2 regions of the Mesorhizobium sp. M0983 genome follow, and region 1 is predicted to be linked to the other one. Evidence: riboswitches for the same ligand, from Rfam matches in the RefSeq annotation. Region 1 holds a riboswitch; the other holds the start of a gene.

The links. A riboswitch is a leader RNA that binds a small molecule or an ion and turns the genes downstream of it on or off. The one in region 1 is predicted to bind S-adenosylmethionine.
Region 2: linked by a shared signal. The riboswitch ahead of NKH71_RS24745 (O-succinylhomoserine sulfhydrylase) and the one ahead of metX (homoserine O-acetyltransferase MetX) in region 1 are both predicted to bind S-adenosylmethionine.

The regions. Positions count from the first base shown of each region.
Region 1 covers NZ_JAMYNH010000017.1:69,934-86,076, forward strand. Annotated here, with positions in the region: gene NKH71_RS25230 (lysophospholipid acyltransferase family protein) at 1-532, shown strand, start outside; gene NKH71_RS25235 (LysE family translocator) at 560-1,180, opposite strand; gene NKH71_RS25240 (aldo/keto reductase) at 1,257-2,204, opposite strand; gene NKH71_RS25245 (quinone oxidoreductase family protein) at 2,524-3,504, shown strand; gene NKH71_RS25250 (gamma-glutamylcyclotransferase) at 3,550-4,083, opposite strand; gene NKH71_RS25255 (DUF2125 domain-containing protein) at 4,198-5,199, shown strand; gene NKH71_RS25260 (prephenate/arogenate dehydrogenase family protein) at 5,330-6,265, opposite strand; gene hisC (histidinol-phosphate transaminase) at 6,272-7,381, opposite strand; SAM riboswitch at 7,520-7,597, shown strand; gene metX (homoserine O-acetyltransferase MetX) at 7,675-8,844, shown strand; gene metW (methionine biosynthesis protein MetW) at 9,017-9,631, shown strand; gene NKH71_RS25280 (DUF1330 domain-containing protein) at 9,660-9,980, opposite strand; gene NKH71_RS25285 (SDR family NAD(P)-dependent oxidoreductase) at 10,216-10,962, shown strand; gene NKH71_RS25290 (RNA polymerase subunit sigma-70) at 11,004-12,029, shown strand; gene NKH71_RS25295 (DUF1194 domain-containing protein) at 12,048-12,854, opposite strand; gene NKH71_RS25300 (ABC transporter ATP-binding protein/permease) at 12,931-14,763, opposite strand; gene NKH71_RS25305 (class I SAM-dependent methyltransferase) at 14,894-15,664, opposite strand; gene gloB (hydroxyacylglutathione hydrolase) at 15,763-16,143, shown strand, end outside.
Region 2 covers NZ_JAMYNH010000016.1:98,225-114,367, reverse strand. Annotated here, with positions in the region: gene NKH71_RS24815 (ABC transporter substrate-binding protein) at 1-176, opposite strand, end outside; gene NKH71_RS24810 (helix-turn-helix transcriptional regulator) at 448-1,179, shown strand; gene NKH71_RS24805 (acyl-homoserine-lactone synthase) at 1,277-1,915, shown strand; gene NKH71_RS24800 (enoyl-CoA hydratase-related protein) at 1,930-2,679, shown strand; gene ppk2 (polyphosphate kinase 2) at 2,704-3,606, opposite strand; gene NKH71_RS24790 (ATP-binding protein) at 3,716-4,981, shown strand; gene phoU (phosphate signaling complex protein PhoU) at 5,095-5,820, shown strand; gene NKH71_RS24780 (magnesium and cobalt transport protein CorA) at 6,013-7,020, shown strand; gene NKH71_RS24775 (GcrA family cell cycle regulator) at 7,090-7,614, opposite strand; gene NKH71_RS24770 (aspartate aminotransferase family protein) at 7,969-9,168, shown strand; gene argF (ornithine carbamoyltransferase) at 9,183-10,094, shown strand; gene NKH71_RS24760 (Hsp33 family molecular chaperone) at 10,212-11,222, shown strand; gene apaG (Co2+/Mg2+ efflux facilitator ApaG/CorD) at 11,299-11,691, opposite strand; gene NKH71_RS24750 (ceramide glucosyltransferase) at 11,919-13,073, shown strand; gene NKH71_RS24745 (O-succinylhomoserine sulfhydrylase) at 13,126-14,316, opposite strand; SAM riboswitch at 14,387-14,464, opposite strand; gene NKH71_RS24740 (2'-deoxycytidine 5'-triphosphate deaminase) at 14,600-15,694, shown strand; gene araD1 (AraD1 family protein) at 15,723-16,143, opposite strand, start outside.

The DNA of each region.
Region 1 (16,143 bases):
CCTCGACGATCCCGTTTACATATTGAAGCGGGAGCTGACCTGGATCCCGTTCTTCGGCTGGTACATCTTGAAGATGCGGATGATTCCGGTCGACCGCGGCAGCCGCTCGAAGGCATTGAAGATGGTGATCGCCGCGACCAAACAGGAATTGGCGCGCAATCCCCGCCAGCTCATCATCTATCCCGAGGGCACGCGCCGGGCGCCGGGCGACGAGCCGGTCTACAAATACGGCATCGTCGAACTCTACGCGCAACTTGGCATTCCGGTGGTGCCGGTCGCTCACGTCGCCGGCCTCTATTGGCCGCGCCGCAAATTCCTGCGCTATCCCGGCACGATCAAGGCGCGCTTCCTGTCGCCGATCCCGCCCGGCCTCGGCAAGGACGAATTCATGCAACGGCTGATCGGCGAGACGGAGGCCGCCTGCGACCAGCTCCTCGTCGAGGCGTCGCAAACGCCGAACCCGCCGCCGATGCCGCCGACTGCGGTGAAAAGGCTTGGTGAGCTGGACGCGAAACCTGAATTGAAAGGCTGAGGCAACGGCCTCAGATGCCACAAGGGCTCACGGCAGGGCAGCCAGGGCGGCTGTTGCAACCAGCGTCACGGCAAACACCAGATTGATGATCCGCGAAGCCAGCGGTTTGCGCAGCAAACGTGCAAAGGCTGCGCCGGCGAGAAGCCACAAGAGATGAATGGCAACGATCATCAAGGTGAGAACCCCCAGCTTGGCTGAAATACCGAGACCGACGGCGCCGGAAGACGCGCTGGCGAACACGGCGGCAATCGCCACATAGGCTTTCGGGTTGGCAACAGCCAGAAGAAACCCGCCAAGGAAAGTGGGAAGCGCCGCTCCACGGACGCGTGCCGTCAGTGGCGGCGCCGTCGCTATCTTGAACGCCAGGTAAAGGATGTAGGCTGCCGAGGCGACCGCCAGCAGCGCCGCGAGCTTCGGCAACGCGGCGAGAACGGCCATGATGCCCGTCGCCACCACCACGAGCACGAGGATCGTGCCAACAACGATCCCCGAGGCATAGCGGAGCGAATCCCGCAGGCCGAACGCGGCGCCGACCGCGGTGACGCTTATCGTCGCCGGCCCCGGGCTGCCCATGACGATGGCCGATGCCAGCACAAGCGCCAGCAATTGCTGCCATAGCTGCTGATCGAGAAGAACCTGTCCGGCCATGCGGCGTCCCTGCATCCTGTGACGATGTAGGACGGTAGGCAAGGCAGCGGTGCGGGTCTTGAACGATCGTGCGCGGCTATGCGCTGGCCTTGTCGAGCTCGGCGATATCGTCCGGACTGAGCTGCAACGACGCCGCACGCACCAGGCTGTCGAGCTGGCCGAGCGTCGTCGCGCTGGCGATCGGAGCGGTGACGCCGGGGCGCGCCATGACCCAGGCCAGCGCCGCTTCCGCCGGCTTGGCCGAATGTCTGGCCGACACGGCGTCGAGCGCTGAGAGAATGCGCATGCCACGCGCGTTGAGATACCCTTTCGCACCGCCGCCGCGCGGGCTTTTGCCGAGATCGGCTTCGCTGCGGTACTTGCCGCTCAAAAACCCTTTGGCGAGGCTGAAATAGGTGATGACGCCGATGTCCTCGGCCACGCACAGATCACGCAGCGGACCATCGAAGAACGAGCGGTCGTAGAGGTTGTATTCCGGCTGCAGCACCTCGTAGCGCGGCAGGCCGCGCAGGCTTGCTACGTCGAGTGCGGCGCGCAATTGGGCGGCGTCGAGGTTGGAAGCGCCGGCATAGCGGATTTTGCCCTTGTCGAGCAGTTTCTGGTAAGCACCGAGCGTTTCCTCATACGGGGTCGCAGGGTCGGGCCAGTGCGACAGATAGAGATCGACGGTATCGACCTGCAGCCGCTTCAGCGAGGCATCAATGGCCTTTTCGATATAGGCGGCGGACAGATCCCTTTTGCCCTGCCCCATGTCCGAACCGACCTTGGTGATGACGACAACCCTGTCGCGGTTGCCGCGGCTCTTCATCCATTTGCCGATGATGGTTTCGGATTCGCCGCCCTGGTGGCCGGCAATCCAGCGCGAATAGGAATCGGCCGTGTCGATGGCGTTGAGACCGGCGTCGACAAAGCGGTCGAGCAAGTCGAACGAGGTTTTCTCATCGGCGGTCCAGCCGAACACATTGCCGCCCAGAACCAATGGCGCGATGGATAGGTCGGTGCGACCGAGACGACGTTTCTGCAAGGCTGATCTCCATGGTGATTCATGCTGAGGCGGGTGGGAGCCGCCGACCGGGCTAACCTATGTCGCGCCATGGCAACGTCAAACGCATAGCCTCTTTTCCAACCCGCTGGCGCTTCACAAAACCGCGACCCGCCGCGCCGTGTCCGGCTTCCAAACCAGCCCCTCTGAGGAAATTGGCAAGTTTAGCACATAGATTGTCAAATCTGCCAATTCTGGCCTTTGCCGGCCGGCCATAAGTTCCGCGGCGCCGACGCAAATTTCGGCACGGTCTGGCCAAGCCCAGACTGTTTGCCCCGGATCGTTTGTTATGGAGACCGGCATGAAAGCAATTGTATTTGACGCCATCGGCTCGCCGCGCGACGTGCTCTACGTTGACGACCTGCCGATGCCGCGGATCGGCGATGGCGAGGTGCTGGTCAGGATGGTCTCGGCCTCGATCAATCCGGGCGACTTCCTGTTTATCCAGAACCTCTATCCCGAACCGAAGAAGCCGCATTTTCCCCAGCAGATCGCGGGAAACCATGGCGCCGGCATCGTCGAAGCCGTTGGCGCGAACGTTTTGCTGGAACCGGGCACGCTCGTCGCGTTCAGCTATTATGGCAGTTGGGCCGAGTACGCGGCCATTCCCGCCGAATGGCTGATCCCGTTGCCTGCCGGCTATCCGGTCGAACGCGCCGGGCAGATGGTGAACCCCATTACCGCGTGGGATCTGATGGTGGATTCCCGTGTGCGGCCTGGCCAGTGGCTGGCTGTCACGGCCGGCTATTCGTCGATTTCGACAATGGTGATGCAGTTCGCCCAACGACGCGGCATCAACGTCATCGCGCTGGTGCGGCGCTCGCACCAAAGCTTCGATCTGAAGACGCTTGGCGTCGCCGCCATTCTTGACCTTTCGGACTTGAAGGCAAGTATCCGGGAAGCCGTGATGGATATCACCGGTGACGCCGGATTGAACGGGATTATCGACAATGTCGGCGGACCTGTCAGCGGCGAATTGATCCGCACCCTGGCGCTCGGCGGGCAGATGGTGATCAATGGCGGCATGAGTGCCGAGCGCTTCGAACTTCACAATTTCGATGTGTTGCTGAGCGGCGTGGAGATCAGGGCGAATATCTATCGCTACTTCTTTTCGCCGCCGGTCGAAGCCGACCGACCTGTGCTACGCGAGATCATCGACATCTTCGGCCAGCCCGGCTTCCACGTTCCTGTCGGCGGTCTCCGCCCGTTGACCGAGTTCAAGCTCGCCGTGGCAAACAGCCTGGATCGCGCCGATCTTGGCAAACAGATTTTCAGGATGTAGCCCGGACCACGACGCCGAAAGCATCATGGTCAACGACCAAAGAAGCTACGTCGCGACCCGTCTTGTCACCTCTTCCAGCCAGCGATCGCTTATACCCAGTGCTTCGAGGTGCTCCAGCGTGCTGAGCACGTAATCCTCATTCCTCCCCGACTGGCCGACGGCGCCGCGAACGACGGCTGCTGCCTCGGCGGCGTCGAGCGCACCGGCGTATTGCTCATGGCTGCGGTCCACGACATAGGCGATGGCTTCGACCGTCTCGCCCCCATCCGTTTCACGCTTGTCGAGGCGGACGCTGAGCACACGCTCGAGATAGACGTTGGTGACCAGCTCGCGTTCGCGCAGATAGGTGACGACCTCGTTGCGCAGCTCGCCTGGAACCCGGAACGCCAGCCCGATGCAGGAGCCGCCGCGGTCGAGGCCGAGCACCAGGCCCGGCCGTTCGCGCGAGCCGCGATGCACGAAAGAATAGACGCAGAGCGAACGGCGATAGCCATGCAGGCGGGCACGCCGCGTCTCGACATGCGCGAATCCCGGCCGCCAGATCAGTGAGCCGTAGCCAAAAACCCAAAAATCGCCCATATCGCCAAGCCTGATTGTGACGAACCACTCCACCGGTGGTGTTTCAGTCCGTCTACCTGTTGTTGCCGCAAGCGACAGCCCGCCCGTGCCACCCGCGTTAACGAAAGCCGCAGCATGACGTCAAGTGACGAGCGCCCACCGCCCAGCCAACGTCGCCGCCTGTTGTGGCTTGCCGCTTTCGTCCTCGTGCTGTTCGGCATCTACAGCGCCGGCTGGTTCTACCTGGCGGACCTGGTCGAGAGTGCAACCGACAAGGCGGTCGCCGATCTCGACGACAAAGGCATCAAGGCCGACTGCGCCAATCTCGCGGTCAGCGGCTATCCCTTCACCTTCACGCTTTCTTGCGAAAGTCTGGCTTACGAGGACGACAGCCGCAACGTCGCTGCATCGACAGGCAAAATCAACGCCGCCACGCAGATCACGCGGCTTCTGTCGCCTGCCGCCGAGTTCAGGGGGCCGCTCAGGACCTCTGTTCCCGGCACGACGTCGCTGTGGATCGACTGGGATGATCTGCGGGCCGACATGAAGCTGTCCTGGCCGCTGCCGGGGCGCCTCTCGCTGCAGGCAGAAGGCCTGTCCGGCCAGACCGATCCGGCGGACGACACCGATCCTGTCTCGCTGTTCAGCGCCGGAACCGCCACCGGACAATTGCGCCCAAACGGCCCGGACATCGACTATGCCGGCAATTTCACCGATCTCGAAATCGACGCAGAGGCCATCGGCGGGCGCGTCTTGCCGCCACTCGACGGCAGCGGCGACGTGACATTGAAGAACGGTGTGACGCTGATCAAGGCAAATCCGAAGAGCCTGCGCGGCCAGGCGGTCGAAATCCGCGAGCTCGATCTGTCGTCCGGAACTGCGCGCATCACCGTTTCCGGACCGCTGTCGGTCGACAATGATGGTCTCATAAATGCCGACCTGATGATCAAGCTCAATGATCCGAAGGCCGTGGCGGCAATCCTCGCCACCGCCATCCCCGAGCAGAAGAAAGAAATCGAGACCGGCTTCGCCGGACTGGCGCTGCTCGGCAACGCACCGTCGATGCCGCTGAAGATCGTCAAGGGCAAGGCCTCGCTCGGCTTCATCCCGCTCGGCAAGATCAAGCCGCTCGACTAGAGCAATTCCAGGAAATTGTGAACGGTTTTCCGTCCGGATTGCGTCAAACAAAAAGATAGACCGGTTCGGCGTTTCCGTGAAACGATGAACCGTTCTGGGGCGGTACGGCCTGCGATCGGCTTGCCGCGGCTTATCCCTTCGGCGGGTGTTCGACTGCCTGGCGGCCGAAATCCGGTACGTCGATGTCCTGGCCGGCCTCGATAATCGAGCGGCGGACAGCGCGGGTGCGGGTGAACAGGTCGAACAGCTTTTCGCCGTCGCCCCAGCGGATCGCCCGCTGCAGCGAGGACAGATCTTCCGAGAACCGCGCCAGCATTTCGAGGATGGCGTCCTTGTTGTGCAGGCAGACGTCGCGCCACATGGTCGGGTCGGACGCCGCGAGACGGGTGAAGTCGCGAAAGCCGGAAGCCGAGTATTTGATGACCTCGGACTTGGTCACCGACTCCAGATCGTCGGCGGTACCGACGATGTTATAGGCGATGATGTGCGGCAGGTGCGAAACGATGGCCAGCGTCATGTCGTGATGCTGGGGGTCCATCGTGTCGATGTTGGAGCCGCAGCGGCGCCAGAATTCCGAGAGCTTTTCCAACGCCACGGGATCGGTGCCGGCCAGCGGCGTGAAAATGCACCAGCGGTTCTCGAACAGTTCGGCAAAACCGGCATCCGGTCCCGATTTTTCGGTGCCGGCCAAAGGATGGCCGGGGATGAAGTGCACGCCATCAGGCACATGCGGCTGCATCTGCGCGATCACCGATGCCTTGGTCGAGCCGACATCGGTGAGGATGGCGCCCTTCTTCAGCGCCGGTGCGATCTCCTGGGCGACCGTGCCTGAAGAGCCGACCGGCACCGAAACGATGACCAGATCGGCATCGCGAACCGCTTCTTTCGCATCTGTCGTGTAGGTGTCGCCAAGGCCGAGTTGGCTCGCCCGCTCCAGCGTCGCTTCGCTGCGCGTCGAAATGGCGACTTGGCCGGCAAGTCCCTCGCGGCGGATGACGCGGGCCAGCGACGAACCGATCAGGCCGATGCCGACCAGCGCGATCTTTTCGAACATCGGTGAGGTCATGGTGCCCTAGCTTTTCAGGAATGTCGCGAGTGCTGCGACAACGCCGCGATTAGCCTCTTCGGTGCCGATGCTCATGCGCAGCGCGTTGGGAAAACCGTAGCCGGAAACGCGCCGCAATATGTAGCCGCGCGCACTGAGGTAGTCGTCGGCGGCCGCCGCCGAATGCTTTTTGTCCTCGGGAAAGTGGATCAGGATGAAATTGCCGACGCTCGGGGTCACCCGCAGCCCGAGCCCGGTCAATTGCTCGCTCAGCCAGGCCAGCCAGGTCTCGTTATGCGCGACGCTGCGCTCGATATGAGCCCGGTCGCGGATCGCCGCGATGCCTGCCTCGATCGCCGTCGCATTGACGTTGAAGGGCCCGCGCACGCGGTTGATCGCGTCGATGACGTGCGTTGGCGCATAGATCCAGCCGATCCTCGCGCCACCGAGGCCCAATTTCGAGAAAGTGCGGGTCATGACTACGTTTTCCGCGCTGCCCACCAACTCGACGCCAGCTTCATAGTCGTTGCGCCGGACATATTCGGCGTAGGCGGCATCCAGCACCAGAAGCACGTTTCGCGGCAGGCCCGCATGCAGGCGGCGCACCTCCTGGAACGGCACGTAAGTGCCGGTCGGGTTGTTCGGATTGGCAAGGAAGATGATCCTGGTACGCGGCGTCACCGCGGCGAGGATCGCATCGATGTCGGCGCGTTCATCAGTCTCCTTGACCGTTACCGGGACGGCACCGGCCGACTGGATGTAGATCTTGTAGACCATGAAGCCGTGTTCGGTGATGATGGCTTCATCGCCGGGCGCGAGGTAGGTCTGCGCAAGCAGGCCCAGGATCTCGTCGGAACCGTTGGAGCAGACGATGTTCGCCGGATTGAGCCCATGCACCTCGGCGATCGCCTCCCGCAGGCGCCTGGCGCTGCCGTCGGGATAGACCGCGAGCTTGTCGGCGACCGCGCGCGCGGCCTCTATCGCCTTTGGCGAAGGACCGAGCGGGTTCTCGTTCGCCGACAGTTTGTAGACTTTGGCGACACCTTCCGGCGCCGCGCTCTTGCCGGGCACATAGGCTTCGATGTCCATGATGCCGGCGCGGGGCGTTGGACGTGTCTGATCCGGTGTCTGGCTCATTCCATGAAATCCGTCGAGGATGCCTCCATCCGGAGGCCGCAGCGGAAATACAAGCCGTGGCCAGGAATGTCGAGGGGCGGCAATTCGGGATCAAGAACTTGCCGTTGACGAAGCCATGCGTCAGTCCTAGAAGAGCATCGACAGTTCCGTGGTGATTTGGCCGGTCGGCTTGCAGCCACGTTAAACAACTTGCTAAAGGGCCGTTTGCATCTTGTAACCGGCTTTGCGAAGGCATGGCCGGTTTTTTTGTTGCCCAGACCGGTGGACAACTAAAGCCCGGGCAAGGAGATGTGATGGTCGCTTTGCGCGCTCGAAAAACCAACAACGAGGCCGACCAGCCGTCGAGCCCAGTGTTGCGTTTCGGCGCCGACAAGCCGCTCAAGCTCGACGCCGGCACGCTGCTGTCGCCGTTCCAGATCGCCTACCAAACCTATGGCACGCTCAACGACGCGCGCTCCAACGCCATCCTCGTCTGCCATGCGCTGACCGGCGACCAGCATGTCGCCAACACCAATCCGGTGACCGGCAAGCCGGGCTGGTGGGAAGTGCTGATCGGCCCCGGCAAGATCATCGATACCGACCGTTTCTTCGTCATCTCGTCCAACGTCATCGGCGGCTGCCTCGGTTCCACCGGCCCCGCCTCGACAAATCCCGCAACCGCCAAGCCTTACGGGCTCGACCTGCCGATCATCACCATCCGCGACATGGTGCGGGCGCAGCTGATGCTGGTCGAGCATTTCGGCATCGAACAGCTGTTCAGCGTGTTGGGCGGCTCGATGGGCGGCATGCAGGTGCTGCAATGGGCCTCCAGCTATCCCGAGCGCGTCTTCTCGGCCCTGCCGATCGCCACCGGCGCCCGCCATTCCTCGCAGAACATCGCTTTCCACGAGGTCGGCAGGCAAGCGGTGATGGCCGACCCCGACTGGCATGGCGGCAAATATTTCGAGCACGGCAAGCGACCGGAAAAGGGGCTGGCGGTGGCGCGCATGGCCGCCCACATCACCTATCTGTCGGAAGCAGCGCTGCACCGCAAGTTCGGCCGCAACCTGCAGGACCGCGAAGCGCTGACCTTCGGTTTCGATGCCGACTTCCAGATCGAGAGCTATCTGCGCCATCAGGGCATGACCTTCGTCGATCGCTTCGATGCCAACTCCTATCTCTACATGACCCGGGCGATGGACTATTTCGATCTCGCCGCCGACCATGGCGGCCGGCTGGCCGATGCCTTCGCCGGCACCAAGACCCGTTTTTGCCTGGTCTCCTTCACCAGCGACTGGCTGTTCCCGACCGAGGAGAGCCGCTCGGTCGTTCACGCGCTGAACGCGGCCGGCGCCTCGGTATCGTTCGTCGAAATCGAGACCGACCGCGGCCACGACGCCTTCCTGCTCGACGAGCCGGAACTGTTCGCCGCCATCAAAGGCTTCATCGCCTCGGCGGCCCGGGCTAGAGGGCTCGGCGCATGACCTCGAAAAGTTGCACGCTTTTCGGATCAGGACCATGTGCCAGGCATCAGCGCATGACCCTGAAAAGTTGCAGACTTTTCGGATCAGGATCATGCGCCAGGCATCAGCGCATGGCCCCGAAAAGTTGCAGACTTTTCGGATCAGGACCATGCGCCAGGCAGGAGCCGAGCCCATGAGCGTCAACCGCGCCCAGCGCGTCGACCTCGAAGTCGTCGCCGATCTCATCCCGCCGCAGTCGCGGGTGCTGGACGTCGGTTCCGGCGACGGCCTGCTGCTCGAATTGCTGCAGGCGACCAAGAAGGTCGACGGCCGCGGGCTGGAACTGTCGCAGCGCGGCGTCAACGAATGCGTGGCGCGCGGCCTGTCGGTCATTCAAGGCGATGCCGACAAGGACCTCCAATTCTATCCCGACAAGGGCTTCGACTTTGTCGTCTTGTCGCAGACCTTGCAGGCGACCCGCAATCCGAAGCTGGTGCTCGACGAACTGCTCCGGATCGGCAACCGCGCCATCGTCTCATTTCCCAATTTCGGCCACTGGCGGGTGCGCTTTTCGCTGCTCTTCAACGGCCGAATGCCGGTGACCAAGGACCTGCCCTATTACTGGTACGACACCCCCAACATCCATTTCTGCACCATTCGCGATTTCGTCAATCTATGCGACGAGCTGGGCGCGACGGTGGAAAAGGCAACCGCGCTCGACGCCAACGGCCAGCGGATCGGCTTCTCGATGCCGTGGTGGTTCTGGAACTTTTTCGGCCAGCAGGCGGTATTTCTGCTGAAACGGTAGCAGGCCGCCCGTGAGCCGATCATTCCCCTTATTCAAGTACGTCGGTGGCCTTGTGCGGATGCGCAACGCCGTCGACAAGGACCACATCGGACTGAGAATTCTCGGTGCGCAGCGGCAAGATCTCCTGATAGGCGGCCGAGCGGTACCATCCGCGCGCCTGCTGCATGTCTGGAAATTCGATCATGACGAGGTGCCCCGGCCAGGTGTTTTCAACCACGTCCACCTCGCTGCCATGCACAATGAAGCGCCCGCCGAACGGCTCAAGCGTGGCATCGATCTTCTGCAGGTACTCGACGATCGGCGGCCCCGGCGTGACCTGGCGCATATGGGCGACGGCGTAGGCGGTCATGGTGTAACTCCTTGTGGTCGAAAGCCGGACAACCGGCTTGATGGGAGCAGTTTGCCGGGACGTTGCGCGCTGGTCGATTACCCCCGAGGTAATGACACCGAATACAAAACTGGCGCGCCGCTGCCGTCACCTGAAAGATATTTCTGCCTGGCACCGATGATTTCCGCCCACCTGCGCTGTCCTTATCGATGGGCGCGCCTGGATGGTCCGGCGGCCGGGAACAGAGAGGTGATCCATGGGATCGTTGCAAAATCAGAATGTCGTCGTCGTCGGAGGCAGCCGGGGTGTCGGCCGCTCCATTGCGGAGGTCGCCCTCAAGGAGAAAGCGACGGTGCTGGCGGTCGCCCGCGGAAAACAGGCCCTGGCGCAATTTGCCTGGGAGGTCTCCGGCGTGAAGACGCTCGCGATCGATGCGACGGTGGACTCCGCCCCCGATAAGGTCTTCGCCGCGCTTGAGCCGGACGTGCTGGTGATCTGCGCAGGTGCGCTGGCCCCTTCCGCGCCGGTGCATGAACAGAACTGGAAGGCCTTCTCGGCAAATTGGGACACCGACGTCAAGGCGTCGTTCCTGTTTTGCCGGGCCGCTCTGCGCCGTCCGCTCAAGCCGGGAACCCGGATCGTTCTGATCTCCAGCGGCGCGGCCTTGACCGGCGGACCACCCAATGCCGGCGGCTATGCCGGCGCAAAACGCATGCAGATGTTCCTGGCCGGTCATAGCCAGAAGGAGTCGGACCGGCTTGGCCTCGGCCTGCGCTTCATGGCGCTCGCGCCGATGCGGATCATGCCGGAGACCGGCGTGGGCAAGGCCGGCGTCGACAGCATCGCGGCCTATATGGGCATCCAGCCGGCGGACTTCATCGCCGCCATGACCGACATGCAGACGCCGGCCGATGTCGGACGGGCGGTGGTCGCACTCGCCACCGGCCAGGCGCAAGGCAGTTCCTTCATGGTGAGCGGGAGCGGGCTTGCCCCGGCCGCCTGAGGCGCGCGTAATGCAAACCTGACCCGGAACCCGAAAGTAGCATGACAGACGCTCAACCACCTCTGGAACCGGCACGCCAGCCGATCCTCGATCGGCTGGCCTTCGAGAAGGTCACGGCCGCGCATCGCCGCGAGCTCAAGCTGCATTGCTATCGCATGATGGGTTCGCTGCACGAGGCCGACGACCTCGTCCAGGACACGTTGCTTCGCGCCTGGCGCGCAAGGTCGGAGTTCGACGGGCGGGGTTCGGTTCGCGGTTGGCTCTATATGATCGCGACCAATGCTTGCCTTAACGCCATCAAGGCGAGGTCGAGGGCGCGTCGCATTCTCCGGGAACCCGGACGGCCGCCGTCGCACGGGGCGGCCATAGGCGGGGCCGTAGCTGACGTCGCGTGGCTGGAGCCCTACCCCGACGCCGAGCTTCCAGACATTGCCGGCAGCGAGCCAGGTCCGGAAGCCCGTTACGAGAGCCGCGAGGCCGTCCAGCTCGCCTTCGTCGCCGCTATCCAGGATCTGCCGCCCAGGCAGCGGGCCGCGCTGCTGCTTGCCGACGTCCTGGGATGGTCGGCCGTCGAGACGGCGCGTTTGCTGGGCGGATCGACGGCTTCGATCAACAGCGCGTTGCAGCGCGCCCGCGCAACGCTGACGGCGCGCTATCCTGGCGGACGGCCGGCCAGCCGATCACGGCCCAACCCCGAAGAAGGCCTGCTGCTCGAACGTTACATGCAGGCCTGGCAGGCCGCCAATCTCGAAGGTTTGATCGAGCTCCTGCGTGAGGACGCCATCTATACCATGCCGCCTTGGCGCGAATGGTATCAAGGCCGCGAAGCGATCCGCGGTTTCTTCGAGACCGTCTGGCCGAGGTTCGGCGGCTTCCGCACGCTGGCCACCGCGGCCAATGGCCAGCCGGCGGTCGGGGTCTATTCCCGCAGCCACGATGACCCGGCGTGGCGGGCCCATTCCCTGCATGTGTTCGAGCCAGCCGAGGGCGGGATCGCTTCCTTGACGATCTTCATAGGGCCGCTCGGGCCATCTCTGTTCCCGGCCTTCGGCCTGCCACCGGCCTAGCTTACCCGTGGGCAAGCCTTACCGGTCGAGTTCCGGGAAATACGGGTCGGAGAAAAACCGCCGGTCGCGCTCGCCTTGCAGGCAGTCGATCGGTGCGTCGATGCGGATCGTCCTCGGATCCTCCTTGGGATACTCGACGCCGCTGACCTCGAGGATCAGTTTGCGGCGAGTGGCGGTGGCGAATTCGGAAACCGCGTAGATCGGTAGCACGAACGAGCCCGGTCCGCCGGTGACGCATTCGGCATAATACCGGTCGAGATGGCTGAAGGTCGGTGACGGGCTGATCAGGATCGGCAACCCGTTGATGACGATGCCCTTCGCCAGCGCCGCATCGCGTGCCGTTGTGACCGGCAAGCCGGTGTTGTTTGGGCCATCGCCAGAGACGTCGATGACGCGGCGTTTGGCCACGACGGCCGTGCCATCGAAAAGCTCGGCGCCGAAGGCCACGGCACCGGAAATAGAGGTGCCGCGAAAGCTCCTGAACGGGCGGGCCGCGATCTTGTCGGCGAAAGCGTTGGCGCTCTCCTTGCTGTCGATGACGTGCCAGGCAATGACCGCATCGTCGCGGATGGTGCCGGCCCATTCGAAATAGGCGATGGCGATGCGGCCGGAAGGGCCGGTACGCACGGCATTGATGAAGTCGGGATGTCGCAGCGCCGCGACATAGCCGGCGCGCTGCAGGGCGAACTCCCTTTCATCCATCGACTGCGAGATGTCGACGGCCAGCACCAGCTCGACGTCGACGGCAATGGCATTGGCGGGCGCGGCCACAGGTGCTGCCGGGGCACAGGCAAGGCAGGCGAGCAGGGCGAGAGCGTCAAGCATTGCCGATCGGAACGTTCCCATCTGAAACGATCGCGATAGTTTTTCGCCGCGATCGCGGCGAAATAAAGCTTGGCTTCTATTTCTTTCGGCGAGCCGAGGCGATAATCGGGGGCGGTTCGATGGCGCCTGCCCTGACACGGGCCGGCTTGAGGGGCGGTTGGCCGGCATCCTTGACGATGGTCAACGCTCGCGGGAAGAAGCGGGTATTGTGCTGGCCGCGGCCGATATTGAGGATCGCGGCGTCGGGCAGGCGCTTGTCCAGCATCGACAGCACTTGCCTCAGCGTCGCGCCGTCGAACGCGTCCAGCGCCTCGTCGATGATAACCCATTTCGGCCGTCGCAAGGCGAGCCTGGCAAAGGCCAGCAGACGCTGCTCGTCGTCGCTGAGCTCACGCTCCCAGCGCGCCGAGTGATCGAGCGAGGACGACAGGCGTTGCAGCCCGACATCGGCCAGCACCTCCGAAATCTCGGCATCGCTCGCCTCCGCCGCGCCGTCTGAATGGTTGAGCACCTCGCGCAGCCTGCCGAGCGGGAAATAGGGAGTACGCGGAACGAAGATCGGCGCTTCTCCGGCCGGCATGCCGATCCGGCCGCTGCCCCATGGCCACAGACCGGCAATGGCGCGGAAGAAAAGCGTCTTGCCGGCGCCCGGATCTCCGGTGATCATGACGCGGTCGCCGGCGCGGATTTCGACATGCGGCTCGGCAAGCTTGGTGCATCCGTCCGGCGAGGCGATCTCGAGCTTCTCGAAGGTCAGGCTGCCGTCGGGATTTTCGCCGAACGAAATGCGCCTTTCCGTGTCGTGCAGCGCGTCGGTGTCGCCAAGCGCGATGCGGAAGTCGGCGACCCGCATCAGCGTGGCGCGCCAATCGGCGATGCCGCCGATATTGTTGATGAACCAGCGCAGCGAGGAATGGACCTGGTTGAAGGCGCCGACCGCCATCATCAAGCCGCCAAAGCTGATATCGCCGGCAAAATAGACCGGGGAAGCGACGAGGATCGGCGCGACGACAGTGATCCAGCCATAGGTGTCCGTTACCCAGGAAAGATTGATCTGGGCGCTGTAGATGCGCCGCATGGCGCCCAGCACCATGCCAAGGTCGAATTCGAGCCGGCGCCTGGCATCGGCCTCGCCATGCGCAAGCGCGATGGCATCGACATTCTCGTTGACGCGAACCACCGAGGAGCGCAGTTCCGCCTCACGCGTATAGCGATCGTTGTTGAAGCGGATCAGCGGCCGCCCGACCAGCCAGCTCAACCACGAAGCTGTGCCCGCATAGAGGATCGCCGCCCAGACCATGTAACCGGGTATGGCCAGCGAATGGCCGCCTATGTGGAAGACGAAGCCGGAAGACAGCGACCACAAGACGCCAACGAACGAGGCAAGCAGGATGCAGGACTGCAGCAGGCCGATGCCGAGACCGGTCGAAAGGTCGGAGAGATGCCCGGCATCCTGCTGCAGGCGCTGGTCGGGATTGACGCCGATGGCGCCGGCATGGGTCAGCCGGAAGGCACGCGCCGGCCGCATCCATTCGCCGATCAGGTCGAGCGTCAGCGCCTCGCGCAGCTTCAGGCGAAGCATCTGGTCGAGCCAGGTCTGGCTGACATTGAGCACCACAAGCCCGCCGGCGATGCCGGCGAAGACCAGAAGCTGATGCAGGAAAGCCGGCATGTCGCGCCGCGCCAGCGCGTCGTAGAAAGGCTGGTTCCAGCGATTGAGCAGAACCTGCCCGATCGAGCTCGCCACGATGACGGCGACGATGCCGATCGCTGCCCAAAGCAATTGTTTTCGCACTGGCGAGGTGGTCAGCGCCAATTTGATTGTTGCCAGCTGCTCACGCAGGCTGCTGGCTTCGATCGACGTGGCAAGCTTCTGGGCGCTGGGCTCGACATCCGGATGATCAGCCATGAGTGGATCCTTGCATTCGGAAGCGGTGCTAAACCCCGGTGATAGGATCGACCGCATATGCCTTCAATCGGGCAGCGAACCCGTCCGCGACAGATAGGTGAGAAAAAGCCTGCGTCGGATCACGAACGCGTCATCCTGGCGACGCCGGACGTTCGGCCCCCGACAGCCGGCCAAGCGTCGGCGCGCCATGCGGCGAGAGAACCGGCACGAAGACGCGGCGGGAGGCGCGCTGCGCCACCGGGACGCCCTGATAGAGCCGCTTCTGCGCCTCGACAACGATGACGCCCGAAAAGATCGGCCAGAAGCGCCGGCCGGCACGCTCCAGCACATTGTGGAACTGCATCATGAAACGTCGCGGCGACGGCGGAAAGAACAGCGCATCGGACCACGCCGCCGGCGTGAAATTCGCTTCGCGCAGCAATTCGGTCAGCTGGCCGCGCGAGAACGGCCGGCCATTGCCGAAAGGCGTATGCTCGAAGCGCGCCCAGACGCCGCGCCGGTTGGGCACGACGATGACGACACGGCCGGCCGGCGACAGCACCCGCCAGATCTCGTTCAGCGTCTCGCGCGGGTTCTCGACATGTTCGAGCGAATGGACGAGCAGCATGCGGTCGATACAGGAATCGACCAGCGGCAGCTCCTCGTCGAAGACCAGGGCGGTCGCCGTCGGCCCCGTCGCCGGCCAGACCACCGCGCCCTGCGTCGCCGGCATGAAGGCAAAGACGCGCTCGGCATCGCTGCCGAAGCGCTCCAGCCATGGCAAGGTGTAGCCGAGGCCGACCAGCCGCTCGTTGGGCACAACAGCCCATAGCGAGGACAGCGCCATGGTGATCGAGCGTTCGGCCAGGCGCCCGAGCGTGGTCGAATAGAAGGAACGGAGGTCGACAATATCTGAATGCATGGGCGGAACGGTAGCTTCGAAGCAGTCCAAGTTCAACAAAGGCAGATGACATCGGCTGGCAGGCGCCCTATGTCTGCGCCTGTAAACGGAGAGATATGATGCCGGTCGAGATCGAACAATTCATGTGCCGCAGCGACAATTTCGGCGTGCTGGTGCATGACCCCAAAAGCGGCCAGACGGCGCTCATCGACGCACCAGAAGAGGCGCCGATCCTGGCCGCCATCAAGCGCACCGGCTGGACACCGACGATGATCCTGACCACCCACCACCATCTCGACCACGTCGAGGCCAATCTGGCGCTGAAGGAGCGTTTCAAGCTGCGCATCGTCGGGCCGGAAGCCGAAAAGGCAAAGATTCCCGGCATCGACGAAACCGTCGAGCAAGGCTCGGTCGTCCACCTCGGCGATGAGCGGATCGAGGTCATCGCCACACCCGGCCACACCGCAGGCCATGTCACCTATCACCTGCCGGCGTCAAAA
Region 2 (16,143 bases), on a different contig from region 1:
TCGGTGGTGGTCAGGAATCGCAGCCGCGGCAGCATCGAAAGGTCCGGCTTTGGCAGCCGCACCTTGGCGTCCCAAAACACCGGCACCTGCGGCTCCGCAGCGCGCGCAGCACCCGCAAGCGATTGCACTCCGATCAGCATCGAGATCAATGAAATGGATATGCACCGAAACGCCACGCGACGACTCCGTCCAGTCTTGCCCCGGCTTTCGTACGAAATAACACAGGTTCTTGTACGAAAATAACTCAGGCACAACGGTTTTTGGTTTCATCATGGCAATTTAGGGATATTGTTTAGTGAGTTTGCAAGTGACTGTATGATGCCGGCTCAAGAGGAGCGGTGGGGCGTACAGAGGGAGCAGCTTTGCAGTCCGGGGTTGATGGCGTAGTGCGGGTTGATCACTGCCATTGGTCTCAAGTGCGGAAGGCAACATGGGGTAGATGTTGCGATGGGTCATTTCGATCGTACCCTGGAGTTGATAGATCAGTTGCAGCACGCCGGCACAGCGGCCGCCGTCTGCGAAAAGCTGCTGGGGGTAACAAGCGGGTTCGGGCTGACGGCGCTGATGGCCGGGACGGTTCCGCAACCTGGAACGCCGAAAAATCAGCAAAAGAACCATGTGCTGCTTTGCGACTGGCCGGCTGAATGGCTTGAGCGCTACGTCGCACGCAACTACGTCGATCACGATCCCGTCGTCAGCCACATGAAGCAGCTTCAGGCGCCGTTCCAGTGGCGGGAAGCGTCTCAGGGCATCCGCATCGGCAAGAGCGGCGGCGAGGTGATGGGCGACGCCGGTGAATTCAAGCTGCGCGACGGGTTGGCCTTCCCGCTGATCACGCTCGATGGCCAGATCGTCATGGTGTCGCTGGGCGGCGAGGCTGTCGAATTGTCGGGCGCCGAGTTCGGGTTGGTCTCGTTGGTCTCGACTTATGCGATTGGCCGCGCCATGCAGCTCCACACCATGGCGGGCAAAACCATCGACCATGTCGAATTGACGCCGCGTGAGCGCGAATGCCTGCAATGGGCCGCCGTTGGCAAGTCCGAATGGGAGATTTCCCAAATTCTCGGCATTTCGGAACACACGTCAGAGAAACACCTTCTTAACGCCAAAAGCAAACTCGGTGCCGTCAACCGGGTCCAAGCCGTCGCGGAAGCGATAAGGCGCGGCTATATTAACTAGGTCGGCCGCGCCGGCCTAGAAATTCTTGCCTACGTGATCGCGTAATTTTCTCGGGGGAGCACGGCCGTATTTTCCTATTGAACCTAGGAGACGGCAAATGCTTTTTTCCCTCACCACCCAGGAATTGATGGAACGCCCAGGCCTTTGGGAGGCAGTTCATCGGTTGCGTTACAAGATTTTCGTCGAGGAGATGGGATGGACCGATCTGCAGCGCCCCGATGGCCTCGAGATCGATCAATTCGACCACGACGAGGCAGTGCACCAGATCGTCATCCGCAATGGCGAGCTCGCCGGTTACCAGCGTATGTTGCCGACGACCCGGGCACATCTTCTAACCGATGTGCTGGCGGACCTTTATGAGGGAACCCCACCGTCGGGGCCGAATGTCTATGAACTGACCCGCTATGCGGTTGCGCCGGGATTCCGCGACGGCCGGCGCGGCGTGTCGACGGTGGGCACCGAACTGATCGCCGGCTTCGTCGAGTGGGGTCTGAAGCGCAACGTCAACCAGGTGATCATCGAATTCGAGCCGATGTGGGTGCTTCGCGCGCTGCAACTGCATTTCCTGGCAACGCCGCTCGGCTATCAGCGGACCTATGGCAACCAGCAGGTCGTTGCCACACTGCTCACCTTCAACGAGCACACGCTCGACGTGGTGCGATCGCGCCGCAATCACTTTGCGCCTGTGCTGGCCAGAGGGTACCCGGACATGCTCGGACAGAGACGCGCCTCGTAAGATTGGAGAGGGCCATGAACGTTCACTCAAAAACAGAATTCCGCAATCACACGCTGATCGTCACCGTATCGTCGGGTGACGGCCGCCCGGTGCTGGACAGGCGGGCCTACGAAAGCCTGGCCAGGACATTCCATGAAGCCGCTGTCGATGACGACGTCCGCGTCGTGGTCCTGCGCGGCCTGGCCGGGTGCTTTTGCCTCGGTGCTGATTTCTCCGAATTTCTCGATGCCACCAAACATCGGCGATTGATCGCCGCCGTCACCGATATGTTCCGCACGCTGGCGACGTTCCCGAAACCGGTGCTTGCCTGTGTCGACGGCGACGCCGTCGGCGTCGGCTGCACCATCCTGTTCCACTGCGACATGGTGATCGCCTCGAGCAAGAGCACGTTCCGGGTGCCGTTCGTCGATTTCGGCCTGGTGCCGGACGCGGCGACCAGCATCCTGGCGCCGCAGAAGCTCGGCTATGCCGGTGCGTTCCGCTTCTTCTGCCTCGGCGACACGCTCGCCGCCGAAGATGCCAGGCAGCTCGGCCTTGTCGGCGAGATCGTGACGGACGTCAGTGTCGAGGAAGCCACGTTGGCCAGAGCCAGGCAGCTCGCCAAGAAGCCAGTCGCGGCACTGCTGCAGACGCGCGACCTGCTTAGGGGGGACACCGGCGCGCTCTGCGACCGCATCGATCAGGAGATCTCGCTTTTCCAGCAGGCGCTGCAGGACGACACCACGCTGAAGCGGCTGCAGCGGATTGCCCGGATGGCGGCATGAGAGCCGTGAATCGATGAGGTGAGCTTATTTTTCGAGGAAAGTCGGCCCTTCGCCGATGATCTTCTTGTCCTCCTTGCCGATGACGTCGAGGTCGCGGCCGTCATAGGGAAGTGACAGGAGAATGCGCTGCATGACCGCCAGCCGTGCGCGCCGTTTGTCGTTCGCCCGCACAATGATCCAGGGCGCGAACTCCTTGTGCGTGCGTTCGACCATCAGGTCGCGCGCCTTGGTGTAGTCGTCCCATTTGGTGATGCCGGCGATGTCGATCGGCGAAAACTTCCAGCTCTTCAGCGGGCTCCAGCGACGGTCATGGAATCGCTCAAGCTGCGTTTCCCTGCCGATGTTCAGCCAGAATTTGAAGAAATAGATGCCCTCGTTGCGGATCATCCGCTCGAAATGCGGAACCTCGTCCAGAAATTGCTCGTGCTGCGCGGGCGTGCAGAATCCCATCACCGGTTCAACGCCGGCGCGGTTGTACCAGGAGCGGTCAAAGGTGACGAATTCGCCCGACGTCGGGAAGTGGTCGACGTAGCGCTGGAAGTACCATTGTCCAAGCTCAGTGGGTGTTGGCTTGGTCAGCGCCACGTTGCGCGCCGTCCGAGGGTTCAGATACTGGCGCAAAACGAAGATCGTGCCGCCCTTGCCGGCGGCGTCGCGTCCCTCGAACAGAGACATCACCCGCTTGCCCGTCGACTGTAGCCACGCCTGCGCCTTGACCAGCTCGATCTGCAGCTGCTCGAGCCTCTCGTCATACCCCTCGCTCTTCATCTTCTTGTCGTAGGGATAGCCGCCGGCGGTCAGCTTGCGGTCCTCGACCCAGTCCGGAAGAGTGGGGGCCTCGATGTCGAACTCCCGCTCCTTGCCGTCGATCATGATCTTCAACGGCCCCGACGAACCTGTAGCGGGGCCTTCCTTGGCGTTTTTCATCGAGACGAACCTTTCCAGCTTCCGGACTCATGCTATTGGGAGCCTCCATGCCGGTCCAGCAGGAAGTTCTTGAGGTGGCCGCAGACGGAGCGCAGGCGACGGAGCGCAAATGGCCGACATCGGCACAGAGCGGAAAGGCAGGGCGCAAGCCGTCGCCATGCGGCTGTGGAACAGCCGCTGGCTGCTGGCGGCCGGCTTCGTTGCAGTTCTGATGGTCTATGGTTTTGCCGGCATATCCGGCTATGTGGTGCTGCTGGCAGGCGCCGTGCTGGTTGCCGCTGCGATGCTGCCGGCCGGCGTCGCGCATCAATCGACCGAAAATGCCGCGGCCATCGAGGCGAGCGGCCTGCAACGGCTTTCCGGCGAATATCTCGCGGCGGCGGTTGCCGATCCGCTGGTCATTTTCGATCGCTCCGCCGCCATCGTCCATGCCAACGCCGCCGCCTTTGCAGCCTTTGGTGGGATTGCCCCCGGCGTATCGCTGTCGCTGAAATTCCGCGCGCCGGAAATGCAGGCCTTGCTGGATAATATCTTGTCGGGCAACGTCGCTTCGGACAGCGTCGACTACATCGAGAAGCTGCCGGTCGAACGAGCTTATCGGGTGAGCGCGTCTTCTGTCGGCCACGCCACGGATCTCTACGTGCTGGTGTTCAAGGACCAGAGCGAGGCGCGCCGGATCGACAGAATGCGCGCCGACTTCATTGCCAATGCCAGCCACGAGTTGCGCACGCCTCTCGCCTCGATCGCTGGCTTCATCGAGACGCTGCGCGGGCCGGCCCGCAACGACCCCGCGGCACGCGAGCAGTTCCTGCAGATCATGCAGAACCAGACCAGCCGCATGGCGCGCCTCATCGACGACCTTCTGTCGCTGTCACGCCTGGAGATGAAGCCCTATCTCAAGCCGGGAACCGAGGTCGATCTGCGCCAGGCCATCGACAGCGTCATCGATTCGCTTGGGCCGCTGGCCAAGGAAAGCGGCGTCGTCATCGAGCGGGATTTCGCGCAAGGGCCGCTCGACGTGCCCGGCGATCGCGACGAGCTTTTCCAGGTTTTTGAAAACCTGCTAGAAAACGCCTGCAAATACGGTCAGTCCGGTGGACGCGTCGTGGTGTCGATCACGCGCGGCGACAGCGATCCCGAGCCGGGCATCGACGTCACCATCAGGGATTTCGGCCCCGGCATCCCCGAAGAACATATCCCGCGCATCACCGAGCGCTTCTACCGCGTCGATGTCGAGAACAGCCGGACCCAAAAGGGCACCGGCCTTGGCCTGTCCATCGTCAAGCATATCCTAACCCGCCACAACGCCAGACTCTCCATCAGGTCGGAGGTCGGCAAGGGCGCGGCGTTCACGGTCCATTTGCCGGCTCGCTGACGCCGTACTATCTACCACATGATGGGCCGTTTCTTTTTTCTGTCATCCGGCTAGCGTATCAGCGGGGATTCGAGCGAACGACTCAACCAGAAGATCCGGGAAGGCATTCGTCCATGCAGTCCGTGCACATCGTCAGCGCCTATGACGAGGAGCTGAAATATCTGTCGAAGCGCATCGCGGCGATGGGCGGGCATGCCGAGCGCATGGTCGAGCAGGCAGTAGCGGCGCTGGTCAATGCGAATCCGGGGCTCGCCCAGAAAGTCATTCGAGACGACCTGGTTCTGGATGAGGGGCAGCGTGAGATCGACGACAAGGCGATCATCATCATCGCCAAGCGCCAGCCGATGGCGACGGATCTGCGCGAGATCGTCGGCGCGATCCGCATCTCGGCGGACCTCGAACGGGTGGGCGACCTCGGCAAGAACATCGCCAAGCGGGTGGTTGCCGTCGCCGACGGGCGCCAGCCGAACAGCCTGTTCCGCGGCCTCGAGGCTTTGGCCAATCTGGCACTGACCCAGCTCAAGGAAGTGCTCGACGTCTACGCGTCGCGGTCGGTGGAGAAAATCGGTTTCGTGCGCGACCGCGACGACCAGATCGATGCCATGTACACCTCGCTGTTTCGCGAGTTGTTGACCTACATGATGGAAGACCCACGCAACATCACGCCCTGCACGCATCTCCTGTTTTGCGCCAAGAACATCGAGCGCATCGGCGACCACGCCACCAACATCGCCGAGACGATCTACTATATCGTCACCGGCGATCAGATGCCGGCCGATCGCCCGAAGGGCGACAAGACGGATAAGATAATTCTTCCCGCAACGCTGCCTGCGAAGTGAGTTCTCGAAACAAAACGTGGTGGCCGCTAGAGTTGCCACTTGGTGGAGTGGCTCTCAAATCCGAAAAGCAGCTCCCCTGCTGCTCGACACTAATGCGAATTTCGGATTCGCCACCTGAGAGCAAATTGCGCTAAGCTTTCGACGCGCCGACTTCTCAGTTCCGCGATGAAAGCCTGCCTTCAGGAGGCTGGGATGGAATATGTCCGCGAGTTTGCTCCCGCGCCGCCGATGTCGGGCATAATCGCTTGCGGCGTCTATACGGCTGGGCGGCGCATCGCCGACATACCGATCGAGGAAGCCGGCGAATGGGCCGGGAAGCCGGGCCATGTCGTCTGGATCGGACTGCTGGAGCCCGACCGCAATTTATTGCTGCGCGTCCAGGCGCAATTCCATCTGCACGAGTTGGCGATCGAGGACGCCGAGCATCCGCACCAACGGCCGAAGATCGAGCAATATGGTGATGCCCTGTTCATCGTTGCCCGCACGGCGCAGCTGATCGACAGCCGTGTCACCTTCGGCGAGACGCATCTGTTCGTCGGCGCTGGCTACATTGTCAGCGTCAGGCATGGCCCGTCGACCTCCTACGCCGCCGTTCGCCAGCACTGGGAAAGCTGTCCGCATTCCCTCGCCAAGGGCGAGGATTTCGTCCTCTACGCCATTCTCGATTTCATCGTCGACAACTACATGCCGGTGCTCGAGCAGATCGAAAACGAGGTCGAGGCGATCGAGGACAAGGTTCTGCTGAAGCCGATGACCGGCTCCGACATCGAGCGGCTTTACATGCTGCGCCGCGATCTCTTGCGCCTGCGTAATGCGGCCCTGCCGCTGGTGGAGGTCTGCCGGCGGCTGACCAGCGCCGATCTGCCGCAAATCCATACAGCCATGCACCCGCTGTTTCGCGACGTCACCGACCACATCCGCACGGTCCAGGAAAAGATCGACAGCCTGCGTGAGGTTCTCGCCTTCGCCTTCGAGGCGAGCCTTCTGGTCGGCCAGAGTCAGGAGACGGCGATCTCCAAGAAGCTTGCCTCATGGGCCGCCATCTTGGCCGTGCCGACAGCATTCGCCGGCATCTACGGCATGAATTTCAGCGACATGCCGGAACTGAGGATGGAATATGGCTACCCGGCCGTACTGGCGGCAATCGCCCTGATCTGCACGTTTCTTTACTGGCGGTTTCGCAAGAATGGGTGGCTTTGAAGAGAGGTGAATAGTGAATAGGGCTAAATGGGAGCCTTGCTTCTTACGCCAGGCTCAAGCCGCCACCATTCACCTGCTCCGCCGCCGCTCCGACGCCGGCTGGAACGCCACCCGGGCGTGGTACTTGCAGTAGGGTCCGGTTTCGGCGGCGTCGTTGCCGCAGAAATGGAAGTCTTCCGAAAGCGGATCGCCATTCGGCCACTTGCAGGTGCGCTCGTTCAGCTCGACGAGTTGCAGATGCCGGGAGATCGGCACGACGACGTTTTCGACCGGGCGGATATAGTGGCGCGACACCGGTTCGGCATCGAACTGCGCCTTGAGCGCGGTCGCACCGATCGACATCGACGTGGTGGCATGGCGCGTGGCGCTTGCTGCCCGCGACACCGATTTCTGGATCGTCGATCCCTGTACCGTCTTCTTCTGGCGTGCCGGTGATGCGGTTGTGCGTCCGCGGCCGGACAGTTTCAGCCGGTGCACTTTGCCGATGACCGCATTGCGGCTGACCCCACCAAGCTGTGCGGCGATCTGGCTGGCGCTGAGACCCTCCGACCACAATTTTCTGAGAAGTTCGACTCGCTCGTCAGTCCAGTTCATGAGACCGCGCTCCTGCTGAAAAGTGCGGCAATCGGAATCCATTCCCGACCCGGCTTCTGCCGGGCAGACACCACATATATCGGGTGATTAGGTCCGCCGCACGAAATCTAGTTATTTCTCTACTACAATTACCTTATGCGCTGACTCGGTGACAAGAGTCCCAAGGCCAACACGAATCGGTTTTTTCGGTTTTCCCCAACTTGCCCGGTCGCTTATGAGCCGGCATTGTGCTGGGGGGCTTGCCGCACGTCCTTGCGCGACCTTTTCGTTGACTTCACGGCCGAAAAACACGATAAGCCACAAGGGCCGCCGCTTTGGCGGCTTTTTGATTTTCCGGTTCCGGAGACGCATATAATGAGCGGTTCGGCGCTTTTCGAGACCTTTGTTCGCGCACCCCTGGCTTTCGACCACGGTGAAGGCACCTGGCTGGTCACCGACAAGGGCGAGCGATATCTCGATTTCGCAGGCGGCATCGCCGTGAATTCATTGGGCTACAGCCATCCGCATCTGGTCGCGGCCCTCACTGAACAGGCCGCCAAGCTCTGGCACGTCTCCAATCTGTACGAGATTCCGGGACAGAGCCGGCTCGGCGAGCGGCTGGCCGACGCCAGCTTCGCCGACAAGGTGTTCTTCACCAATTCCGGCGCAGAGGCGCTTGAATGCGCCATCAAGACGGCGCGGCGCTATCACTTCGTCAAGGGCCATCCCGAGCGCTTCCGCACTATCAGCTTCGAAGGCGCCTTCCATGGCCGCACCCTGGCGACCATCGCCGCCGGCGGCCAGTACAAATATCTGGAAGGTTTCGGCCCCAAGGTCGACGGCTTCGACCAAGTCGGCTTCGACGACATCGACGCCGCCGAAAAGGCGATCACGCCTGAAACCGCGGCGATCCTGATCGAGCCGGTGCAAGGTGAGGGCGGCATCAGGCAAGTGCCGTCGCAATCGCTGAAGCGGCTCAGGCAGCTCTGCGATCAGCACGGACTGCTCTTGATTTTCGACGAGGTCCAATGCGGCGTCGGCCGCACCGGAAAGCTGTTCGCGCATGAGTGGGCGGGTGTCACACCCGACCTCATGGCGGTGGCCAAGGGCATCGGCGGCGGCTTCCCGATGGGCGCCTGCCTCGCCACCGACGAGGCAGCGGCCGGCATGACCGCCGGCGTGCACGGCACCACCTTCGGCGGCAATCCGCTGGCCATGGCGGTCGGCAACGCCGTGCTCGACGTGGTGCTGGAAGACGGCTTTCTCGATGACGTCCGGCGCAAGGCGCTGCTCTTGAAACAGGGGCTGGCCGGTGTCGCCGACGAATTTCCGGACGTTATCGAAAGCATCAGGGGCACCGGCCTGATGCTCGGCCTTAAATGCGCGATGCCCAACACCAAGGTTACGGTGGCACTGCGCGACCAGCATCTCTTGACGGTTCCGGCCGGCGACAACGTTATCCGTCTGCTGCCGCCTCTCACCGTCACCGATGCCGAGATCCACGAGGGGCTCGAGCGCATTCGTGCCGGCGCCAAGAGCCTGGCGGATGCCATCGTCGCTGCCGCCGCGAAGTAATCCTGGAATTCCTGATGTCCCTTCGCCACTTCACCGATCTTTCCGCCGTTTCCGAAGGCGATCTGCGCTTCATGCTCGACGACGCAGCTGTGCGAAAGGCGAGGCTCAAGGCCGGCGAACGCACCAAGCCGCTCGAAGGCAAGGTGCTGGCGATGATCTTCGACAAGCCCTCGACGCGCACGCGCGTGTCGTTCGACGTCGGCATGCGGCAGTTGGGTGGCGAGACGATCATGCTGACTGGCACCGAGATGCAACTTGGCCGTTCCGAGACTATTGCAGACACGGCCAAGGTGCTGTCGCGCTATGTCGATGCCATCATGATCCGCACCACCTCGCATGACCGGCTGCTGGAACTGACGGAAAACGCTACGGTGCCCGTCATCAACGGGCTGACCGACGAAACCCATCCCTGCCAGTTGATGGCCGACATCATGACCTTCGAAGAGCACCGCGGTCCGGTGGCCGGCAAGACGATCGCCTGGACCGGCGACGGCAATAATGTCCTGCATTCTTTACTGGAGGCCTCTGCGCGGTTCCGCTTCAAGCTGAACGTCGCCGTGCCCGAAGGCAGCGAACCGGCTCAGAGGCATGTCGACTGGTCGAAGGCCAATGGCGGCAAGCTGAAATTCACTCGTTCGCCCGAGGAGGCCGTTCACGAGGCCGACTGCATCGTCACCGACTGCTGGGTCTCGATGGGTCAGGAGCACCGTGCGCGCGGCCACAATGTCTTCTTGCCCTATCAGGTCAACGCGGCCCTGATGGCGAAAGCCAAGCCGGACGCGCTGTTCATGCACTGTCTGCCGGCGCATCGCGGTGAGGAGGTTACCGACGAGGTCATCGATGGGCCGCATTCGGTGGTGTTCGACGAGGCCGAGAACCGGCTCCACGCCCAGAAGGCGGTTTTGGCCTGGTGCCTGGGCGCTTGATCCGGGCCGCCTTGATCCGGGAGTTCGTGGTGCCTATCTCAGGCGCATCACGCAAATCGAGCGCGTCTCGTCGCATGCGCCCCGGAGGGCGGCATCGCCGCGCCCCGGAGCTTTGTCATGTTGGAAACTCGTCAATTGGCTGAACATCAACCCAAGCTCGGCGAGTTCGGCTACGCCGGCGACGACCATGTCGTGCCGTTTGAGGTCGGCCCGCTCGACGTGCGCGGCCGTACCGTCCAGCTCGGGCCGATGCTCGACGCTATTCTCAGCCGCCACGAGTATCCCGAGCCGGTGGCACGACTACTGGCCGAAGCCTGTGTGCTGACCGTCCTGCTCGGAACTTCGTTGAAGTTCGAGGGCAAGTTCATTCTGCAGACCCGCACCGACGGGCCGGTCGATATGCTGGTCGCGGATTTCTCCACGCCGCACGCGCTGCGCGCCTATGCCCGCTTCGATGCCGACCGGCTGGAGGCTTTGACGGCTGCCGGCGAGACGTCGCCGCAGACGCTGCTCGGCAGCGGCGTCCTGGCGCTGACAATCGACCAGGGCGCCCACACGCAACGCTACCAGGGCATCGTCCAGCTCGACGGCGTCACGCTGGAAGAAGCCGCACGCACCTATTTCCGCCAATCGGAGCAGATTCCGACCGACCTACGGCTTTCGGTGGCCAAGCTTCTGACGCCCGGCGTCGGCGGTGCCCGCGAGCAATGGCGCGCCGGTGGCCTGCTGGCACAATTCCTGCCGCAGTCGCCGGAACGCATGCGCGTACCCGACCTTCCCGGGGGCGACGGCGATCCGCGTGAGGAAATCCACGACCCGACCGACAATTCCTGGCAGGAACTGCTGGCGCTGCTTGGTACCATTGAACCGACCGAGCTGATCGATCCGACTATCGGCGCCGAGCGGCTGCTTTACCGGCTGTTCCACGAGCATGGTGTCCGCGTCTTCGGCGGCGTGCCGGTCGCCGACCAGTGCTCATGCTCGAGGGAGAAGATCCGCGGCATCCTCGAGGGTTTTTCCGCCGAGGAGATCAGAGACAGCACCGAGGATGGTAGCATTCACGTCGCCTGCGAATTCTGCTCGAAGCAATATGACTTCGACCCGGCGGAATTTGCAGCGGCTCAATAACGAGCGTCAGTGCGGCTGCCTTCGCAGAACTTGGGTTCCTCGCCCCGCAAGGCGGGAAGAGGAATCAAAGTGAACGTCAATTGACGGTGCGCCGCGTGCCTGGCAAATCGAGTGAGAAGGCGGGGATGGCGACGTCGAAGGTCTCGCCCCGCTTGTTGCGCATTGTGTAGTGCCCGACCATGATGCCGGACGGGGTCGAGAGCGGGCATCCAGACGTATACTGATAGCTGTCGCCGGGGTTGAGTCCCGGTTGCTCGCCGACGACCCCGGGGCCGCGCACTTCCTCGACCTTGCCGGTGCCGTCGGTAATGTGCCAGTAGCGCGACAGAAGCTGCACGAACTCGTCCGACTGATTGTCGATGGTCACCTGGTAGCCCCAGACATAGCGGTTTTGCGGCGGGTCGGAGTGATCCTCCAGATAGAACGGCCTGACCTGCACTTCGATGTTGCGGGTGACGGCGCTGTACATAAACTGCTCCAAAGCAATGTAGATGGAACTTTCGACGCTCAGCGCAGTTTGATCAACGATGCGCGTCATCTCCTTGCCCGACTCAAGCGCAGGTGCCGAAAAACAATGTCATTTAAGTGACACATGACAATGATGGTGTGCAGGCTTGTGCCGGGCGACTCGGTGTTCTGTCGAATTGTTGAAAACGGCCGTCAGGCGGCCGGCATTTCTGGAGTGACCAGATCTCGATGGAACCGACATTCGCAGCCGCCCTCTTTTCCATAGCTCTCCTTCTTTCAAATCTCGCCAGCATCCTGTTAGCTTCGCTGAAGCTGAAGCGAGCAGCCAGGATCGCATCGCCCGCCGCCACCGTGCTACCGGTATCGATCGTCGTCCCGGCGCGCGGCGTCGAGCCGTTTACCGAGGAGACGCTGGAGCGCGCCTTCTCACTCGACTGGCCGCGCTACGAACTCATCTTCTGCGTCGCCCATGCCGACGACCCCGTGGTCAAGTCGATCACCGCTGCAATGGCGCGTTTTCCGGCTATACGCGCCCGGCTGCTCGTCGGCGACGACCGCATCAGCGGCAATCCGAAACTCAACAATTGCGTGAAGGGTTGGGAAGCGGCGCTTTATCGCTGGGTCATCCTTGCCGATTCCAACGTGCTTATGCCGAGCGATTATGTCCAGCAGCTGATGGCGGCATGGCGGCCCGACACCGGCCTCGTCTGCTCGACGCCGATCGGCTCGCGGCCTGAAGGGTTTTGGGGGGAGGTCGAATGCGCCTTTCTCAACACGCTGCAGGCACGCTGGCAGTACGCTGGAGAGGCGCTCGGCCTTGGCTTCGCCCAGGGCAAGAGCATGTTGTGGAACAAGTCGATGCTTGACGCCAATGGCGGCATCCGCGCACTGGCCGCCGAGATTGCCGAGGACGCCGCCGCGACCAAGCTGGTCAACCGGCTCGGACTGCGGGTCAATCTTGTCGCTTCGCCGTTCGAACAGCCGCTCGGCCGGCGCACGCTTGGCGAGATCTGGTCTCGGCAGGCGCGTTGGGCGCGGCTGCGCCGCGTCACCTTCGCGCTGTTCTTCGCCCCCGAGATCCTGATCGGCGCGGCGCCGCCGCTGGTGCTTGCGCTGATCGCGGCGGCTGACGCCGGCGTCAGCCTGCCGGCAACCGCCATCGCCGTGCTGGTCGCGGCCTACCTGCCGGAATGTGCCCTGGCCTGGGTCAAAGGATGGCACCTGTCGCTGCGCACCATCTTGGCAATGATGGTTCGCGACTGCATGCTGCCGGCGATATGGGCGCGCGGCTGGCTGAGCGGCGCCGTCGACTGGCGCGGCAACGTTATGACCATCCAGACCAAGGCCGTCGCGGAGCTGGAAGAGACCCCGTCCGGCGCCTGACCGGCACGTCCGGCGCGGGCTGTACGAACCCGCTCGCCCTGTTCGGCCAGCCTTATCCGGCAGCTCTCAGCGCTTGCTCGATATCTTCGAGCAGATCGTCGGTATCTTCCAGGCCGACGGAAAGCCTGAGCGTTCCCGGTCCGATGCCGAGCTCGGCGCGGGCCTCATCGGTCAAATTCTTGTGCGTGGTCGTCGCCGGATGGGTGATCAAGCTCTTGGCGTCGCCGAGATTGTTGGAAATCAGCACGATGTCGAGCGCGTTCTGGAAAGCAAAGGCCGCCTGCTTGCCGCCCTTCACATCCAGGCAGATCAGCGTCGAACCACCCGACATCTGCTTCTTGACCACGGCCGCTTGCGGGTGGTCGGCACGGCCGGGATAGATGACGCGGGCGATTTGCGGGCGCTCGGCGAGGAAATCCGCGATGCGGCCGGCACTTTCCGTCTGCTGGCGTACGCGCAGCGGCAGCGTCTCCAGGCCTTTCAGCAGGGTCCAGGCATTGAAGGGCGAGAGGCTGGGGCCGGTGTGGCGGAAATAGTCATGCAGGTTCTCGTCGATCCATTTTTTGTCCGACAAGATAACGCCTCCAAGGCAGCGCCCTTGGCCGTCAATATGCTTGGTGGCCGAATAGACGACGATATGGGCGCCGAGCTGCAAGGGTTTCTGCTGCAAGGGCGTGGCGAAGACATTGTCGACGATCAGCCTGGCGCCAATCGAGTTGGCAAGTGCCGCGACGGCGGCGATGTCGACCACCTCCAGCGTTGGGTTGGTCGGGCTTTCCAGGAAGAACAGTTTGGTGTTCGGCTTGACCGCCTGTTCCCAATTGGCGATGTCAGTGCCATCGACCAGCGTTGCCTCGATGCCGTATTTCGGCGCCAGCGTCTCGACCACCCAGCGGCAGGAGCCGAACAATGCGCGCGCCGCCACGATATGGTCGCCCGCCTTGGCGCTGCACAGCAATGCTGCCGTCACCGCCGCCATGCCGGACGCCGTGGCGCGCGCGTCCTCGGCGCCTTCCAGCGCGCACATACGCTTTTCGAACATGTCGACCGTCGGATTGGCATAGCGCGAATAGATGAAGCCCGGCTCCTCACCCTTGAAGCGCGCTTCCGCTGCTTGCGCCGTCTCGTAGACATAGCCTTGGGTGAGATACATCGCCTCAGAGGTCTCGCCGAAGCCGGAACGCAGCGTCCCGGCATGCACGAGTGCGGTCTGAGGCTTCCAGTCGCGCTTCTTGGTCATCATTCTATCCAAACACCAAAAATGGTCCAAACAACAAAAAACCGGTCGCGAAAGTCGCAACCGGTCCATATGGCCTTGCGGCCCGACGGTCCTTTAGCGACTTGTTTAACGTGGCTGCAAGCCGACCGGCCAAATCACCACGGGATAACGAGCTTTAGACCCGCGCCACGCTTGCGTCAATTGCCGGCATGATTAAGAGGGTTGTACCAAGCAGGTGCCAAAGGCGTCCAGTGTCGGACCTGCGGCAGAACAAGACCTCGCCCGGCGTTCGAACGGAGCCAGACCCTTGCGGCAGACAGGCATTCTTCCCGATCAGGATATTTCCGCGCTGTTCCAGACGGGCGCGCTGAAATCGCCGCGCGCGCTCGATGCCGACCAGATCCAGCCGGCCAGCCTTGACCTCAGGCTCGGCGACAAGGCCTGGCGCGTGCGTGCTTCCTTCTTGCCCGGCCCCGACCACAGAGTTGTCGACAAGCTCGACCGGCTGAAGTTGCACGAGATCAACCTCGCCGAAGGTGCCGTGCTCGAAACCGGCTGCGTCTACATCGTGCCACTGCTCGAAAGCCTGGCGCTGCCCGCGCATATTTCGGCTTCGGCCAACCCGAAGAGCTCGACCGGGCGGCTCGACATCTTCACTCGGGTAATGACCGACCGCGGCCACGAGTTCGACAAGATCGCCGCCGGCTATGAAGGCCCGCTCTATCTGGAGGTCAGCCCGCGCACCTTCCCGATCGTCGTGCGCACCGGCTCGCGGCTGTCGCAGATCAGGTTCCGCACCGGCAATGCGCTTTTGTCGGAAAGCGAACTGCACGACCTGCATCGCGCCGAGATGCTGGTCGCCACCGAGCCGCCCAACATCTCAGGCGGCGGCATCGCGTTGTCGATCGACCTCGACGGTGACAAGGACGGGCTGGTCGGCTATCGCGGCAAGCACCACACCGGCCTGGTCGACGTCGACAAGCGCGCCGCGCAGGATGTCGTCGATTTCTGGGAGCCGCTCTACAAGAGCGGTGCCGGCGAGCTGGTGCTCGATCCGGACGAATTCTATATCCTGGTGTCACGCGAGGCGGTGCATGTGCCGCCGCTCTACGCCGCCGAAATGACGCCCTTCGATCCGTTGGTCGGCGAGTTTCGCGTCCATTATGCCGGTTTCTTCGACCCCGGTTTCGGCCATTCGGCGTCGGGCGGCACCGGCAGCCGGGCGGTGCTCGAGGTGCGTAGCCACGAAGTGCCGTTCATTCTCGACCATGGCCAGATCGTCGGGCGGCTGGTCTACGAGCACATGCTGAAACGGCCGCAGGCACTCTACGGCACCGATCTCGGCTCCAACTATCAGGCGCAGGGCCTAAAACTGTCCAAGCATTTCCGCGCGGCGCGCTGAGCTTCCCCTTACTTGCGGCTATGCCGGCTCAAAGCGCCTTCACCGCCACCTTCACCGGCTGCTCGATTTCGAGCGGGTTGCGCAGCGGCAGGCCGAAATCCTTCGCCTCGATTTCGAACACGTCGCCGGCCTCCGTCCTGATGCCGTCGGCGAAGGACAGCGTCGCCGTGCCGAACATGTGCACATGCACGTCGCCCGGCTGGCGGAAGGCCGAGTATTTGAAGTGGTGATGCTCGAGATTGCCAATGGTGTGCGACATGTTCGCCTCGCCCGACAGGAACGGCTTTTCCCAAAGCAGCTTGCCGTGGCGCAGGATGCGTGAAGCGCCGCGAATGTCGGACGGCAGGTCGCCGATCAGGATCTCCGGCCCGAACGAGGCGTTGCGCAGTTTCGAATGGGCGAGGAAGAGATAATTCACGCGCTCGGTGACGTGGTCGGAAAACTCGTTC